3 regions of the Sphingosinicella sp. genome follow, and region 2 is predicted to be linked to each of the others. Evidence: predicted binding sites of a transcription regulator. Region 2 holds the regulator's gene; each other region holds the start of a gene.
The links. The regulator LexA, encoded in region 2, represses DNA repair genes until DNA is damaged. The targets are predictions, from matches to a motif close to GTTCCNCNCTTGTTCT.

Region 1 (4,707 bases), 560 kb from region 2:
CGATGACCTTGTCGAGATGTTCGAGGCCCTTCACATCATCGACCTGCGCGGAGACGAGGCGCGCGCCGTTCAGCGCCCGCGCGGCGGCGGCGTAGAGCGTGTCGATCGTGAAGGTCGACTTGCCCGAACCCGAGACGCCGGTGATGCAGGTGAAGGTGCCGAGCGGGATCGAGACGTTGATGTTCTTGAGGTTGTTCGCGCGCGCGCCCTTCACGGTGAGTTTCTTGCCGTTGCCCTTGCGGCGCACCTCCGGCACCGGCACCGCGCGGCGGCCGGAGAGATAGTCGCCGGTGAGGCTGTTCGGATTGGCGAGGATGTCCGCGAGCGTGCCTTCGGCGACGACCTGTCCGCCGTGGGCGCCCGCGCCTGGACCCATGTCGATGACGTGGTCGGCGGTGCGGATCGCGTCTTCGTCATGCTCGACGACGAGCACGGTGTTGCCGAGATCGCGCAGGCGCTTCAGCGTTTCGAGCAGGCGGTCGTTGTCGCGCTGGTGGAGGCCGATCGAGGGCTCGTCGAGCACGTAAAGCACGCCGGAAAGGCCGCTGCCGATCTGGCTCGCAAGCCGGATGCGCTGCGACTCGCCGCCGGAGAGCGTGCCCGACTTGCGGTCGAGATTCAGATATTCGAGGCCGACGTTGTCGAGGAAGCCGAGGCGCTCGACGATCTCTTTCAGGATGCGTTCGGCGATCTGCTTCTGTTGGTCGTTGAGGTGGGCGGGGAGGCCCTTCGCCCAGCGGAAGGCATCACCGACCGGGCGTCGGACGGCGTCTGCGATCGTCTCGCCGGCGATCTTCACGGCGAGCGCTTCGGGCTTCAGGCGGGCGCCGTTGCAGGTTTCGCAGGGTGCGGCGGACTGGAAGCGCGAAAGCTCGTCGCGCATCCACTGGCTGTCCGTCTCGCGCCAGCGGCGGTCGAGATTGTTGACGACGCCCTCGAAGGGCTTCTTCACCTCGTAGGTCTTGCGGCCGTCCTCGAAGCGGAGCGTGATCGGCACGCCGCCGGTGCCGTTCAGGACCACGTCCTGGATTTCCTCGGGCAGTTCGTTCCACGGCGTGCGCAGCGAGAAATCGTAGACGCGCGCGACGGAACGGAGCACCTGCATATAATAAGGCGAGGGCGGGTTGGACTTCGCCCACGGCACCACCGCGCCCTGCTCGATGCTGAGGTTCTGGTTCGGGACGACGAGTTCGGGATCGAAGTAGAGCCGCTCGCCGAGTCCGTCGCAGGCGGGGCAGGCGCCGTGCGGCGAGTTGAACGAGAACAGGCGCGGCTCGATCTCCGGGATCGTGAAGCCCGAAACAGGGCAGGCGAACTTCTGCGAGAACAGGATGCGCTCGCCATCGCCCTTCTTCTTGCCATCGACAAGCTCCACCACCGCCAGACCTTCGGCGAGGCCGAGCGCGGTTTCGAAACTGTCGGCGAGGCGGGTTTCAAGGCCGGCCTTCACGACGAGGCGGTCCACGACCACGTCGATGTCGTGCTTGTATTTCTTGTCGAGTGCGGGGGCCTCTTCGATGGGGTAGACGGTGCCGTCGATCTTCACGCGCTGGAAGCCGGTGCGCCGCCACTCGGCGATTTCCTTGCGGTACTCACCCTTGCGTCCGCGCACGACGGGGGCGAGGAGCATCAGGCGGGTGCCTTCGGGCATCGCTATCACGCGGTCGACCATCTGGCTGACCTGCTGCGCGGCGATCGGTTCGCCGGTGGCGGGCGAATAGGGGATGCCGACGCGCGCCCACAGGAGCCGCATGTAGTCGTAGATCTCGGTGACGGTGGCGACCGTGGAGCGCGGGTTCCTCGAGGTGGTCTTCTGCTCGATGGAGATGGCGGGGGAGAGACCGTCGATATGATCGATGTCGGGCTTCTGCATCAGCTCGAGGAATTGCCGCGCGTAGGCGGAGAGCGACTCGACGTAGCGGCGCTGGCCCTCCGCGTAGATCGTGTCGAAGGCGAGGGACGACTTGCCGGAGCCCGATAGGCCCGTGACCACCGTCAGCGTTTCGCGCGGAATATCGAGGCTGATGTTCTTGAGGTTGTGCTCACGCGCGCCGCGGATCGAAATGTGGGTCAGCATAAGGAGGGCTGTCGTTTCCTGTTTGTTCCGGTCGGACACTAGCCGCAAAACGGCGCCGGGGGAAGACAGGAGATGGGGACAGCAGGCGCGCTTGGCAAGAATGGGAAACGGCGGGACTGAATGGCGGCAGAGCACTTAGGCATTTTGCGTTTATGTGGCAGTTGCGGAGACAATCCATGTTGCGGCTCCGAGGCTAACCTTGCCGTCCTTTTCGCGTGCTGACAACGCAGCCCGTACACGCGGTTCGGCTTCCGGCATGAGTTCGGGCATTTCTCTCAGGACTTTCCCCAAGGCACCAACGCGTGTGATTACCTTCAACATAGCGTCGGTGTTACCGCTGGATATGAGGGCATCGTGTGCCTTGATGTCGATACGGGTGAAGCCCACCGTTCGAAGAACGTGATCAATGGTATCGGCGTCTTCAAAGCTGAATGGCGTTTTATCGATCCTTACTGGCAAACCTGCTGCCTCGACGGGAAGCACGTCCAGTTCATTTTCCTGCATTGATCGCCAGCAGATGAAGCCGATCCTGCCGTTGAGTTTAAGCATTCTGTGTATGTTGGCAAATGCCTCGGTCGGTTCAGCGAAGAACATTGTCCCAAATCGAGAGAAGGCGCTATCGATGCTCCGGGAAGGCAAACGCAGGGTGGCGGCATCTTCCTGCAACAATGTTACCTGCGTCAGATGGGTCGTTCTAGTCCGAGCAACCTCCAAGACACGAGGGGCTATATCGACACCGACAACGCGGCCTTCGGTCCCCACCCGCTCTGCCAACTGTAAAATCGTTTCTCCTGCGCCACAGCCTATATCCAGAACCGTTTGACCTGACGCCGGAGCCAGAGCCTCCATGGCAGCCAAGCCCAATGGAGACATTTGCAGATCAATCAAATCCGCCAAATCAGCCCGAGCTTGATCGCCGACATCCTGCACTTTCGAAAGCGCTTCCATGTGGCCAGTCTGAAACGGAACGCACTTCACTGCAACGTTCGTCATCAAAGGTTTGCGAGAGTTTTCAGCGAGATGCGCAAACGCTTACCCTACACCGCCCCATAACTCGCGTAGTGCGACCAGAAATCGTTATCCCTCGCGAAATTCGTGAAGCTCATGCCGATGGTGACGTCGAGCCCTTCGACATGGTGCCACCAGCCGACGGGGAGGAACAGGGCTTCGCCGGGGGCGAGGTCGGCGATCATCACGGGTGGGCGGGTGCCGTCGCCGGGGCCGGGTTCGAGGGGTTCGCTACCCCAGTCGCTGAAGCAGTGGCGGCTGTTGCGCATCAGCGCGCTGTGATGGCTGGAGACGAGGCGGACGCGTTTGCGGCCCGCGATCTGGAGCAGCAGATTGTTGGTGAGATCGTGGTGCCACGGGGTGATCGTGCCCTTGGGGCCGATCCAGAGGAAACCGCCGGGGCCGCCGGGCTCGGCGAGATAGCCGGGGATGGGGCCGGTGTCCGCATAGAGCGGGGCGAGGGCTTCGCGATTGTGCGTGTGGTTGTTGGCGGTGACGTAGAAATCGTTCGTCGGCGCCGTCTCGCTGGCGCGCAGGCGGGCGATGATTTCGCGGAAGGTATGCACCGCGCCGTGCGCATCCGAATTGCGCTCGTAGTCCTTGTCGGCTTCGCGGCCCCATTGCACGCGGACTTCGGCATTGCCGAGACGGGCTTCGAAATCATCGAGCGACCAGCGCTTCATCGCGGGCCAGTGATCGACGAGGCCGGTGAGGACGACCGGGCGATGCGCGGCATAATGTTCGGCAAAGAACGTATCGGCGGACGGCGCGTGGACGCGCGGCACCTCGCCCGAGGCGGGTGCTGCGAGCTTCGCATAGTTGGCGAGGAACCAGTCGCGCTTCTGGAGGCGCTGGCGCAATCGCTCTCCGGCGGCGAGATAAGGACTCTTCCGGGCGCGCTCGATTTCCGACACGGCGAGCGCATGGCCGATGCCTCGGCTCGCGATCCGCTGCGCGAGGCGCGCGGGATCATCGCCACCGAGCAGCGCTTCGGCGATCTCGCGGCGGAGATCGTCGTTCACCGCGGAGGCCGCGCCGCCGCCGCCTGCCTTCCTCATCTTGCTCATGCCTGCCCGATCATCGTGTTCGTGCGCCGTCTATGGGCGGTCGATGTTTCACCGATTTGACACATAGTCGTTTTCGTCAGGCGCTGTCAGCCGTTCGTCGACGGCAATGATCGTTCGTCGAGCGGGCTTCGCGGGCAATCGAAGCGGTGCGGCGGCGACAAACGAAGCACGGTATCTACAGGATGCGGATCGGGAGCGACGGACCCCACAGTCCCAGCAAGTCCGGACGTTCCCGGTTCGCAGCCAGAAATTCTCCGCCTCCCACAGGCGAAACAGGAAGGACCGCCCTCGATGACCCTCGTGAAGATCAGCGCGATTGCGTTCGCCGCCGCAATGACGACCGCCGCTTTCGTTCCCGCAGCCTATGCCATGGATGAAACCATCGTCGAAGCGAACACGGTGCGCCCGGTCGCGCATGTGAAATACGGCGATCTCAACCTTGCCAGCGATGCCGGCGTGAAGACGCTGCACGGCCGCGTGCGCCGCGCCGCCAATGCGATGTGCTTCGAGGGCGGACGCCAGGACCCGCGCCGCGACGCGCTTTCGATGGAATGC
Region 2 (4,707 bases):
GGGGGACGTGCTCGCCGTGGCGCGCATCGCGGGGATCACCGCGGCGAAAAAGACCGCCGATCTCATTCCGCTCTGCCATCCGCTGCCGCTTACGAGCGTTGCGGTGGATTTCACGCTGGAGAACGGCGGCGTGCGCGTGGAGGCGACAGCTTCGACGACGTGGGGCACGGGTGTTGAAATGGAAGCGATGACAGCGGCTTCCGTTGCGCTGCTGACGATCTACGACATGGTGAAAGCCGTGGACAAGGCGATGGTTATTTCGGGCGTGCGCCTGCTGAAGAAGACCGGGGGCAAATCCGGCGACTGGACCTTCCCCGGCACATGCTGAGCTACGAGGACGCGCTGGCGCGGCTGCTGGCAGCCTCGGCGCCTGTCTCCCCGATGGACGTTTCGCTCGCCGAGGCTGCCGGCCTGACGCTTGCCGCAGACCTCGCCGCAAGGCTGACGCAGCCGCCCTTCCCGGCCTCCGCGATGGACGGCTACGCGGTCCGCTGGGCCGATATGCCGGGGCCTTGGCGCGTCGTCGGTGAAAGCGCGGCAGGCCGCGGCTTTGCTGGAAAGGTTGGCGCGGGCGAAGCGGCCCGCATCTTCACGGGCGCGCCCTTGCCCGAAGGCGCCGACACGGTGATCGTTCAGGAAGAGGTGCGCCGTGAAGGTGACCTGCTGACGCTGACGGGCGACGGCCCGCCACACACGGGCGCGCACATCCGCAAGGCGGGCAAGGATTTCAGTACTGGCGAACGGCTGATCGTAGCGGGAACGCGGCTTAGCCCGCAGCATCTCGGCCTTGCCGCCGCATCGGGGCACGGCAGCCTTGCGATACGGCGCCCGCGCGTCGCGATCATCGCGACGGGAGACGAGTTGGTGCCGCCGGGCGAGGTGCCGCAGGCGGACCAGATCGTCAGCTCGAACGGCGTGATGCTGGCGGCGCTGTTTCGCGCGGCGGGCGCAGAAGCCTGCGACCTCGGCATCTTCCCCGACAATCTTGACGCCATCGGCAAGGGGCTGAAGGCCGCAAGCGATGCCGACCTCGTCGTCACCATCGGCGGCGCCTCGGTCGGCGACCACGATCTGGTGCAGGCGGCGCTACAAGACGCTGGTGCGGCGCTCGATTTCTGGAAAGTCGCGATCAAGCCGGGCAAGCCGCTGATCGCCGGGTCGCTTGGGCGCGCGCGCGTGCTCGGGCTGCCGGGAAACCCGGTCTCCGCCTTCGTCTGCGCCGTGCTGTTCGCGCTGCCGATGCTCGCGCGCATGGCGAGACGCACGAACACCGACCCGACGATCACGGCGCGGCTGCTCGCCCCCCTGCCCGCGAACGGCAACCGCCGCGATCACCTGCGCGCGCGGCTGACGGCGGACGGCGTGCGCGCGTTCGATGCACAGGATTCCTCCATGCTGGGCGTGCTCGCCGGTGCGAACGCGCTCATCATCCGCCCCGTGGGCGCTCCCGCAGCGGCAGCGGGGGCTGATGTTCCCGTGCTCGCGCTTGACAGGATTTTCGTCACCCCCTAAATGTTCTCTATTCGTTCACGAAAAGTGGAACATCTTGTGGAACGAGTCGCGAAACACGGAAGGGCGGACCGGACATGCTGACACGCAAGCAACACGAACTGCTGATGTTCATCAACGATCGGCTGCAGGCCGGCGGCGTCTCACCCTCATTCGAGGAAATGAAGGAAGCGCTCGACCTCAAATCGAAGTCCGGCGTGCACCGGCTGGTGAACGCGCTCGAGGAGCGGCAGTTCATCCGACGCTTGGCGAACCGCGCACGCGCGCTCGAAGTGCTGCGCCTCCCCGAAACCGGCACGACGGCGAAGGCCCCTGCCCGGCAGACGCCGATCATCGCGGCGGCGAACGATGACGTCATCGAGCTTCCACTGCACGGCAAGATCGCCGCGGGTATGCCGATCGAAGCGCTGCAAAGCGATCGTACGCTTTCCGTGCCCGCCGCGCTCCTCGGCGGTGCGGGCGATCATTTCGCGCTGGAGGTTTCCGGCGACTCCATGATCGAGGCGGGCATCCTCGACGGCGATTATGCCCTCGTCCAGAAATGCGACACGGCACGTGACGGCGAGATCGTCGTGGCGCTGGTCGATGAAGACGAGGCAACGCTCAAGTATCTCCGCCGCGACAAGGGCGAAATCCGCCTCGACCCCGCGAACAGCGCCTACACCGCGCAGCGCTATGCACCGAACCGGGTGCGCGTCCAGGGCAAGCTCGTAGGGCTGCTGCGCAGGTATAACTAAGGATTATTTGACGTCAGACGGAAGACGGCTTGCCCAGGGATGCGAGCCGTCCTCCGCGGCGACACTGCGGATGCGCGGCCCATCGAGCCAGATCGACAGCGCACCGGTTTCTGCGAGCTTTGCACGGTCGAGCTTCAGCCAGCGCGGAGCGCACCAATATGGCAGGCGGCGGTCGCTGACGACGATGTCGGCGGCGGCGCAGGCGGGTTCGAATGCAGCACGATCGATGAGAAGGCCGGAACGCGTAGCGAGCAGCGTCCATGCACGGCCGCCCGCCGTGACACGGGCAGTGCAGGCGTCAGGCGTGCAGCGCGCGTCCGGCAGTGTTTCGAGATTGCTGCTCGCGGCTTCTCCCGCCGCGTCCGCCCACATCGAGCGCACGTAATCTCCGGCGCGTGTGCGGAGGAGCGCGACTTTGCCGTCCCGCACCACGGCGAGGTGCTTGCCCTCCCCATCGACGATGAGGTCGGGCGGCTGCGCCGTCGCCATACCCACGGTGCCGATTGCGAGCGGTAACAGCGCGAGCCACCGGCGACGCGTCTGCCAGAGGCAGAACCAGACGCCGGCGAGCATCAGTATGGCGAATGCCCAGTCCGGCGCGGCCGGGAGCCGCGAGACAGCGCCGGGCGTCGCCGCAGTGATCTCCGCGATGTGGATGAGGATGTGGAGCGCATGGCCGAGCAGCCAATCGACCGGCGCGGCGAGCCCGATCGCGCCGAGAAACACCGACAGGCCGAGCAGCGGCAGGATCACGAAGCTGGTGTAGGGAATCGCGGCGAGGTTCGCGGCGACGCCGTAGAGCCCCATTTGGTTGAAATGGAAGAAGGCGATTGGGGCGAGCGCGAACTCGGCAGCGATGCCGGTGGCGAGGAGCGCGAGAACACCGTGCCACAGGCGTTCTGCGCGGCCTGCCTCCTTTCCCGCATTGAAGCGGCGCGCGAGCGGCGATTCATAAAGCGCGACGATCGCGGTGACGGCGGCAAAGCTGAGCTGGAAGCTGGGCCCGAGCAGGAAATCGGGGCGTACGAGCAGGATGAAGAAGGCGCCCGCAGCGACAAGGCGCAGCGAGATCGCCTCCCGCCCCAGCGCGAGCCCGACGAGCACGATGAGCACGGCAATGCAGGAGCGCACCGTCGGCACCTCCGCGCCCGCGATCAGCGTGTAGCCGATGCCCGCGGCGGCGGCGGCGAGCGCGGCGATCAGCTTGATATCGGTGCCGAGCGCGAGGCGTTCGCTCTGCGCGAGCAGGCGGCGCGTGCCCCACAGCACGCCGCCCACCACGACCGCGATGTGCAGGCCCGAGATCGAGATGAGGTGCGCGAGGCCGCTGTCGCGCATCGCCTCGGTGACGTCATCGGGGATACCGCCGCGGTCGCCAGTGACGAGCGCGGCGGCGAGCCCACCTTCCCTGCCGCTGACGCCGTCCTGCAGGCGCTTCGTGAGCGCGCTTCGGAACGCCTCGAAGCGTCGGATGAAGCCGGGACGCGCCGGTGCAGGCGCAACGACCGTGACATCCGAGAGTGCGTAGCCGACGGCGCCGATGCCGTCGAACCACGCGCGGCGCGCGAAATGGTAGCCGCCGGGAATATTCGGCCCCGGCGGCGGCGACAGCGATGCGCGCAGAGCGACGCGCGTGCCGGGTACGACGCCCTCCGGTGCATTGCCTCGGATACCGACACGCGCGGTGAGGCCCGGCGGCAGGCCGGTGATATCCGAAAGGCGCAGGCGCGTGCGGCCCTCGGCTGGGCGCGGTTCGACGGCATCGACTGTCGCCTCGATCGTGAGTGCGCGCCATGACCGCTCGATCACCGGCGCGCGTACCTGCTCGGCACGCAGCCATGCCGCGCCGACTCCCAGCGCAAAAAGCAGGCCGACTGCGGCAAGCGCGATGCGCGGAAGCCCGTTTGCCAGCAGGCCGACTGCCGCGAGCGCGCCGCCGAGCAGCATCGCCGCGATCCATTCACGCGGTGTCGGCAGCGCGAACCATGCCGCGATACCGAGCCCGAGCGCGACGGGCACGAACAGCACGAGCTGGTGACGCTCCTCCGCAAGCCAGATTTCGGCGGTTTCGTGCAGGCGGGTGCGATGCGCAAGGGGCAGCGCTCCGGCCTCGAGCGGCCCGGTTTGAACGGCTGGCAGCGTTATGTTAGAGCCCCCCGACTTCTTTCAGTTTCGGACAGGATTTCCATGGGCGCAAGCGCCAAAACCCCGGTCGTTACCCGCTTCGCACCGAGCCCGACCGGCTTCCTCCACATCGGCGGCGCGCGCACCGCGCTGTTCAACCTGCTGTACGCGAAGGCGACCGGCGGGACGTTCAAGCTGCGCATCGAGGATACCGACAAGGCGCGCTCCACAAAGGAAGCCATCGACGCGATCATCGACGGGCTTTCGTGGCTGAACCTCGATTGGGACGGCGAGATCGTCTACCAGTCCGAACGCGAGGCGCGGCACGCAGAGGTGG
Region 3 (4,707 bases), 2.0 Mb from region 2:
CGTCGATGGCGGTGCCCGTAGCGATCTGGTTCGGGGTCGTGCCCACACCCGCAAAGGTGATGTCGTTGCGGGTGAGCGTGAGCGTAACGGCGTTCGGGCCGTAGCTCAGCGTCGGCGTCAGGAAGGCGAGGTTGCTCGTCACGTCCTCGAACGTTCCGGTCACGCCGCCGCCCGCGGTCACGATCTCGTACTCTGTCTGCGGCAGGTAGTCGCCGTCTTCCGCCAGCACCGCGATGGTGCCGCCTTCGATCGTCGCCGTGCTGGTGGCCACGATCAGGTCGGTATTGCCGGCGGCATCGACTTCCACCTCGTAGGTGGAGCCGGCTTCGAAGATCACAAAGGTCGCCGAAGTCAGCTCGCCGATCGAATTGCCCGGCGCGGCGGTCGCGCCGGTGCGCACGATGAGCCCGCCGACGGTGCCGTTGCCGCCGATGCTGGCCCCGTTCCGCACGTCGACGTCGGACGCGGCGAGGGAGCCGTTGACCGCAAGGCGGCCTGCGCCGACCGTTGTCGTGCCGCTGAAGGTGCTGGTTCCCGTCAGGTTCAGCGTGCCCGCACCCGATTTGGTGAGAGCGCCGTTCCCTGAAATGACGCCTGCGAACGTACCGTTTGCAGCCTGGTCGAAGACGAGCGCGGCGTTGTTCACGATGCCGCCTTGCAGGCTCGCGGTGTTGGCGACGAGCGTCCCGCCCGTGATGGTGGTGCCGCCGGCATAGCTGTTCGCGCCGGTCAGCGTGAGCGTTCCGGTACCATCCTTGGTGAGGCTGCCCGAGCCGGAGATGTCGTCGGCAAACGTGCCGTTCGTCGCCTGATCGAAGACAAGCGCGGCGTTGTTCACGATGTCGCCCTGCAGGCTTGTCGTGGTGCCGACGAGCGTGCCCTCGCTGACCGTGGTGCCGCCCGAATACGTATTGGCACCCGTCAGCACGAGCGTGCCCGCGCCCGCCTTGGTGAGCCCGCCCGAACCGGAGATCACGCCCGTAAAGGCGGCGTTGTTGCCGTCCGTATCGATCGTGCCGTCATTGTCGGTGATGCTGAGATCGACGCCGTAGCTGCCCGGCGCATCCACAAGCAGCGTGCCGCCGTCGATCACGGGATTGACGTCGCCGTTGATGAGGTCGGTCGTTGTGCTGGTGCCCGTGATGTTCTGCCCGATCGCTGAACTGATATCGGTGCCGAAGATATAGGAATAATCGAAGGTGATCGTGCCGCCGGTCAAAAGATCGCCGAGGTCGAAGCCGAGGCCGATGGTGTTGTCGCCGTCGCCCTCGTCCGTGCCGCTGAGATAGGAGGCGGTATCGGTCGTCCAGTAGGTGACGGCCGAATTGTGCGTGTAGCTGCTGTTGGTGTAGAGGCCGATCACGTACTTCGAAACGAGCGCCTCGGCATAGACGAGATCATTCGCGGAAACCGCGCCGTTCCCGCGGAAGTTGTTGGTCACGCTCGAATCGCCCGGCGCTGCGACCGCATCGGGATCGAGCTGGCGCGAGAAGGTGATGTCGGTAAGGTCGCTGAGTGCCGTGATCGTGGTGCGAATCTTCAGCTGCTGATCGCCCTCGTCGAAATAATAATCGTGGGTGATCGTGAACAGGCCGCCCGCCGTTCCCGTCCACACCGCGCGCTGATCGTAGGTCGCGCCGTTGAAGGCGACGCCGCTGTAATCGGTCAGCGTACCGCCGGTGATGTCGAAGATGCCCATGTTGTTGTTGACGAGCGTGAAGGTCGAACCGCCGTTGCCCGCAACGACGAAGCCTTCAAACGGCGTGCCCGGCGTCAGGTAATCATAGGCGTCGTTAAAGGTGCCCGTGCCCGTGCCGTCATAAAGAATACCAGGGGAGGTGTTGCCGGAGTACCCCAGCGTGCCGCCGTCGTTAAGACCGATCTTCATGTAATCGCCGCTCAGCACGAGCGAGGCGGCGAGCGCAGGCGATGCCGCCAGCAGGGCAATCGCTGCGCCTGAATAGAGCGCGGCCTTGCGAGACAGGGTTGCAATATTCAGCAGTTTCATCGCGTTTTCTATCCTTCGTTGGACTGGGGAAAGTGTCGCCCGCCAGCGGTAAGTCCCGATGATTAAAAAGGGATTTACGATAAGCTGGACTGCTTCCGGTTCGGTCTTGACTCTTTTCCGCCGGAGAAACGATACTGGAACAAATAGTGAACAATATGTCCGATTCGCCATCTTCTCTTGCCGATCTGCGTGGCATCGTGGCCGATATGGAGGGCCGTGCGTACGGGCGCGGGGTAGGTATCGTTACTGGCCATGCCGGCCTCGATGGAGCGGGCCTGGTGCGCGGGCGACTGCACGAGGTGTTCGGAGAAGACGGCAGCGGATCGGCCGCGGGGTTCGCGGCGCTGATGACGTTCCTCACGGCGGAAGGCGCACCCGTCGTCTGGCTGCGGACGGATGCCGCCGCGCGGCGGGCGCCGCTGTATGCGCCGGGGTTCGTGGAGCTCGGCATCGATCCGGCCGCGTGCATCGTCGCACACGCGCCGGACGAGGCGGCACTCATTGCGGCGGCGGTGGATGCGCTGCGTGTCGGCGCACTCGGCGCGGTGATCGCGGAAAGCGTGGGCCGCACGCGCGTGTTCGGGCTCACCGGCACGCGCAAGCTGACACTCGCGGCCGAAGCCTCGGGTGTGCCGCTGTTCCTGCTGCGGATCGATGCCGAGCCCGCGCCGAGCGCGGCGGAAACCCGCTGGCGTGTGAGCGCGGCACCGTCCCGCGCGTTGGCGGCGGATGCGCCGGGCCACCCGGCGTTCGATGTGGAATTGCTGCGCCGCCGTGCCGGCCCCGCCGGCATGTTCTGGCGCGTGGAGTGGGATCGTGACGCACGTGTCTTTCGTGAAGCGCCGCTATCTGGCGCTGTGGTTCCCGTGGCTCCCCGCGGAGCGGCTGGCGCGCGCCGGGCGCACAGGGTCGCCTGAACGCCCGCTCGTCATCGCAGAGCCGGTGAAGGGCGCGCTGCGCCTCGCCGCTGCCGATCGCCATGCCGAAGCGCTCGGGCTCCTGCCCGGCCTGCCGCTCGCCGATGCCCGCGCGCGCGTGTCGGCGCTTTTGGTTGCGGACCACGATCCGGAAGCCGACCGGCGCTTGCTCGAACGGCTCGCGGACATCTGCATCCGCTACACACCAATGGTGGCGCTGGATCTGCCGGACACGCTCATCCTCGATATCGCGGGCGCCGCGCATCTCTTCGGCGGGGAGGACGGCCTGGTGCGCGCCGCGCGCCTGCGGCTCCGGCGTCACGGTTTCACCGTGCGCAACGCCTTCGCGGACACGCCCGACGCGGCGCGGGCTCTCGCGCAGTTCGGGGCGGCGTCCGTCGCGGCGCTTCCGGTCGCGGTGCTGCGCCTGGGGGAGGAGCGCGAGACGGCGCTGCGTCGCGCCGGGCTCCATACCGTGGGGGATATCGCCTGCCGTCCGCTCGCTGGGCTCGCCGCGCGTTTCGGGGCGCAGGCGGCGACGGCGGTGCGCCGCATGGTCGGCGATGCGGAAAGCCCTTTCGTGCCGCGCCGCGTGCTGCCGCCGGTCGAGGTCGAGCGCCGCTTTCCGGAGCCGGTCGCGCGTACCGATTATGTGCTCGGCGTGCTTGCCGATCTGCTCGCCGAGGCGTGCCGGATGCTGGAGGCGCGCGGGGAAGGCGGCCGCCGCTTCGAAGCGGTGTTCTTCCGTGCCGACGGCAAGGAACAGGCGGTCGGCGTCGAAACCAGCACCCCCGTCCGCCACCCCACGCCGGTCGTGACGCTGTTCACACACAGCCTCGCGCGCCTCGAAGACCCGCTCGATCCCGGCTTCGGTTTCGATGCCGTGTGCCTTGCCGTGCCGGTCACGGAGCCGCTTGCCCCCGGTCAGCCCGATCTCGACCGCGCCCCGCCCCCCGGCCCCGCGCTCGATGCGCTCGTCGATCGCCTTGCCGCCCGGCTCGGGCCGGAGCGTCTGCTGCGCTTTCATCCGCGGGAAAGCCACATCCCGGAGCGCGCCGCCCGGCTTCGTCCCGGAAGCCCCTTCGGTTCATGGCCCGCCCCGCCCCCGAACGAACCCCCGCTGCGCCCGCTTTCGCTCCTCCGTCCGCCGCGTCTGCTTTCGCATGTCGTCGCGGATGTGCCCGATGGGCCGCCCCGGCGCTTTCGCCTTGGTGTCACTTTCCTCACCATCGTGCGTGCTGAAGGGCCGGAGCGCATCGCCGCCGAATGGTGGCGGCGTCCAGGTCTCACGCGCGATTACTACCGTGTCGAGGACGAAACCGGTCGACGTCTCTGGATATTCCGCCACGGCCTCTATGGCCGCGAGGAGGTGAACCCGCGCTGGTATCTGCACGGCCTGTTCGCATGAGCGTCGCCTTCGCCGAGATGGTCGCAGCGACCAACTACTCCTTCCTGCGCGGCGCCTCACACCCGGCGGAGATGGTCGCGGCGGCGATGTCGCTCGGTCATGCCGGCATCGGCATCGCGGATCGCAATAGCGTCGCCGGCGTGGTGCGCGCGTGGGCGTCGCTGAAAGATGCCGGCGCGGAATCGCTGCCGTTCAAGCTTGCGGTCGGTGCCCGCCTCGTCTTCGCGGACGGAACGCCCGACATCGTCGCCTATCCCGAAACCCGCCACGGCTGGGGGCGCCTCACGCGCCTGCTGACGCTCGGCAACCGCCGCGCCGAGAAGGGCGATTGCATCCTCACTCTGCGCGATCTCCTCGATCATCGCGAGGATCTA

Region 1: a site for LexA is predicted at 2,091-2,106, ahead of uvrA (excinuclease ABC subunit UvrA). Genes of this name have one in related genera too.
Region 3: a site for LexA is predicted at 2,145-2,160, ahead of ACE3TJ_RS09955 (ImuA family protein). Genes of this name have one in related genera too.

Annotation. Positions count from the first base shown of each region.
Region 1 is NZ_JAYRYK010000001.1:672,035-676,741, reverse strand. Features, by position in the region: gene uvrA (excinuclease ABC subunit UvrA) at 1-2,077, opposite strand, end outside; gene ACE3TJ_RS03195 (class I SAM-dependent methyltransferase) at 2,228-3,025, opposite strand; gene ACE3TJ_RS03190 (cupin-like domain-containing protein) at 3,115-4,152, opposite strand; gene ACE3TJ_RS03185 (UrcA family protein) at 4,444-4,707, shown strand, end outside.
Region 2 is NZ_JAYRYK010000001.1:112,964-117,670, reverse strand. Features, by position in the region: gene moaC (cyclic pyranopterin monophosphate synthase MoaC) at 1-328, shown strand, start outside; gene glp (gephyrin-like molybdotransferase Glp) at 322-1,512, shown strand; gene lexA (transcriptional repressor LexA) at 1,587-2,246, shown strand; gene ACE3TJ_RS00595 (ComEC/Rec2 family competence protein) at 2,250-4,274, opposite strand; gene gltX (glutamate--tRNA ligase) at 4,428-4,707, shown strand, end outside.
Region 3 is NZ_JAYRYK010000001.1:2,094,715-2,099,421, reverse strand. Features, by position in the region: gene ACE3TJ_RS09960 (autotransporter domain-containing protein) at 1-2,008, opposite strand, end outside; gene ACE3TJ_RS09955 (ImuA family protein) at 2,164-2,925, shown strand; gene ACE3TJ_RS09950 (DNA polymerase Y family protein) at 2,825-4,333, shown strand; gene ACE3TJ_RS09945 (error-prone DNA polymerase) at 4,330-4,707, shown strand, end outside.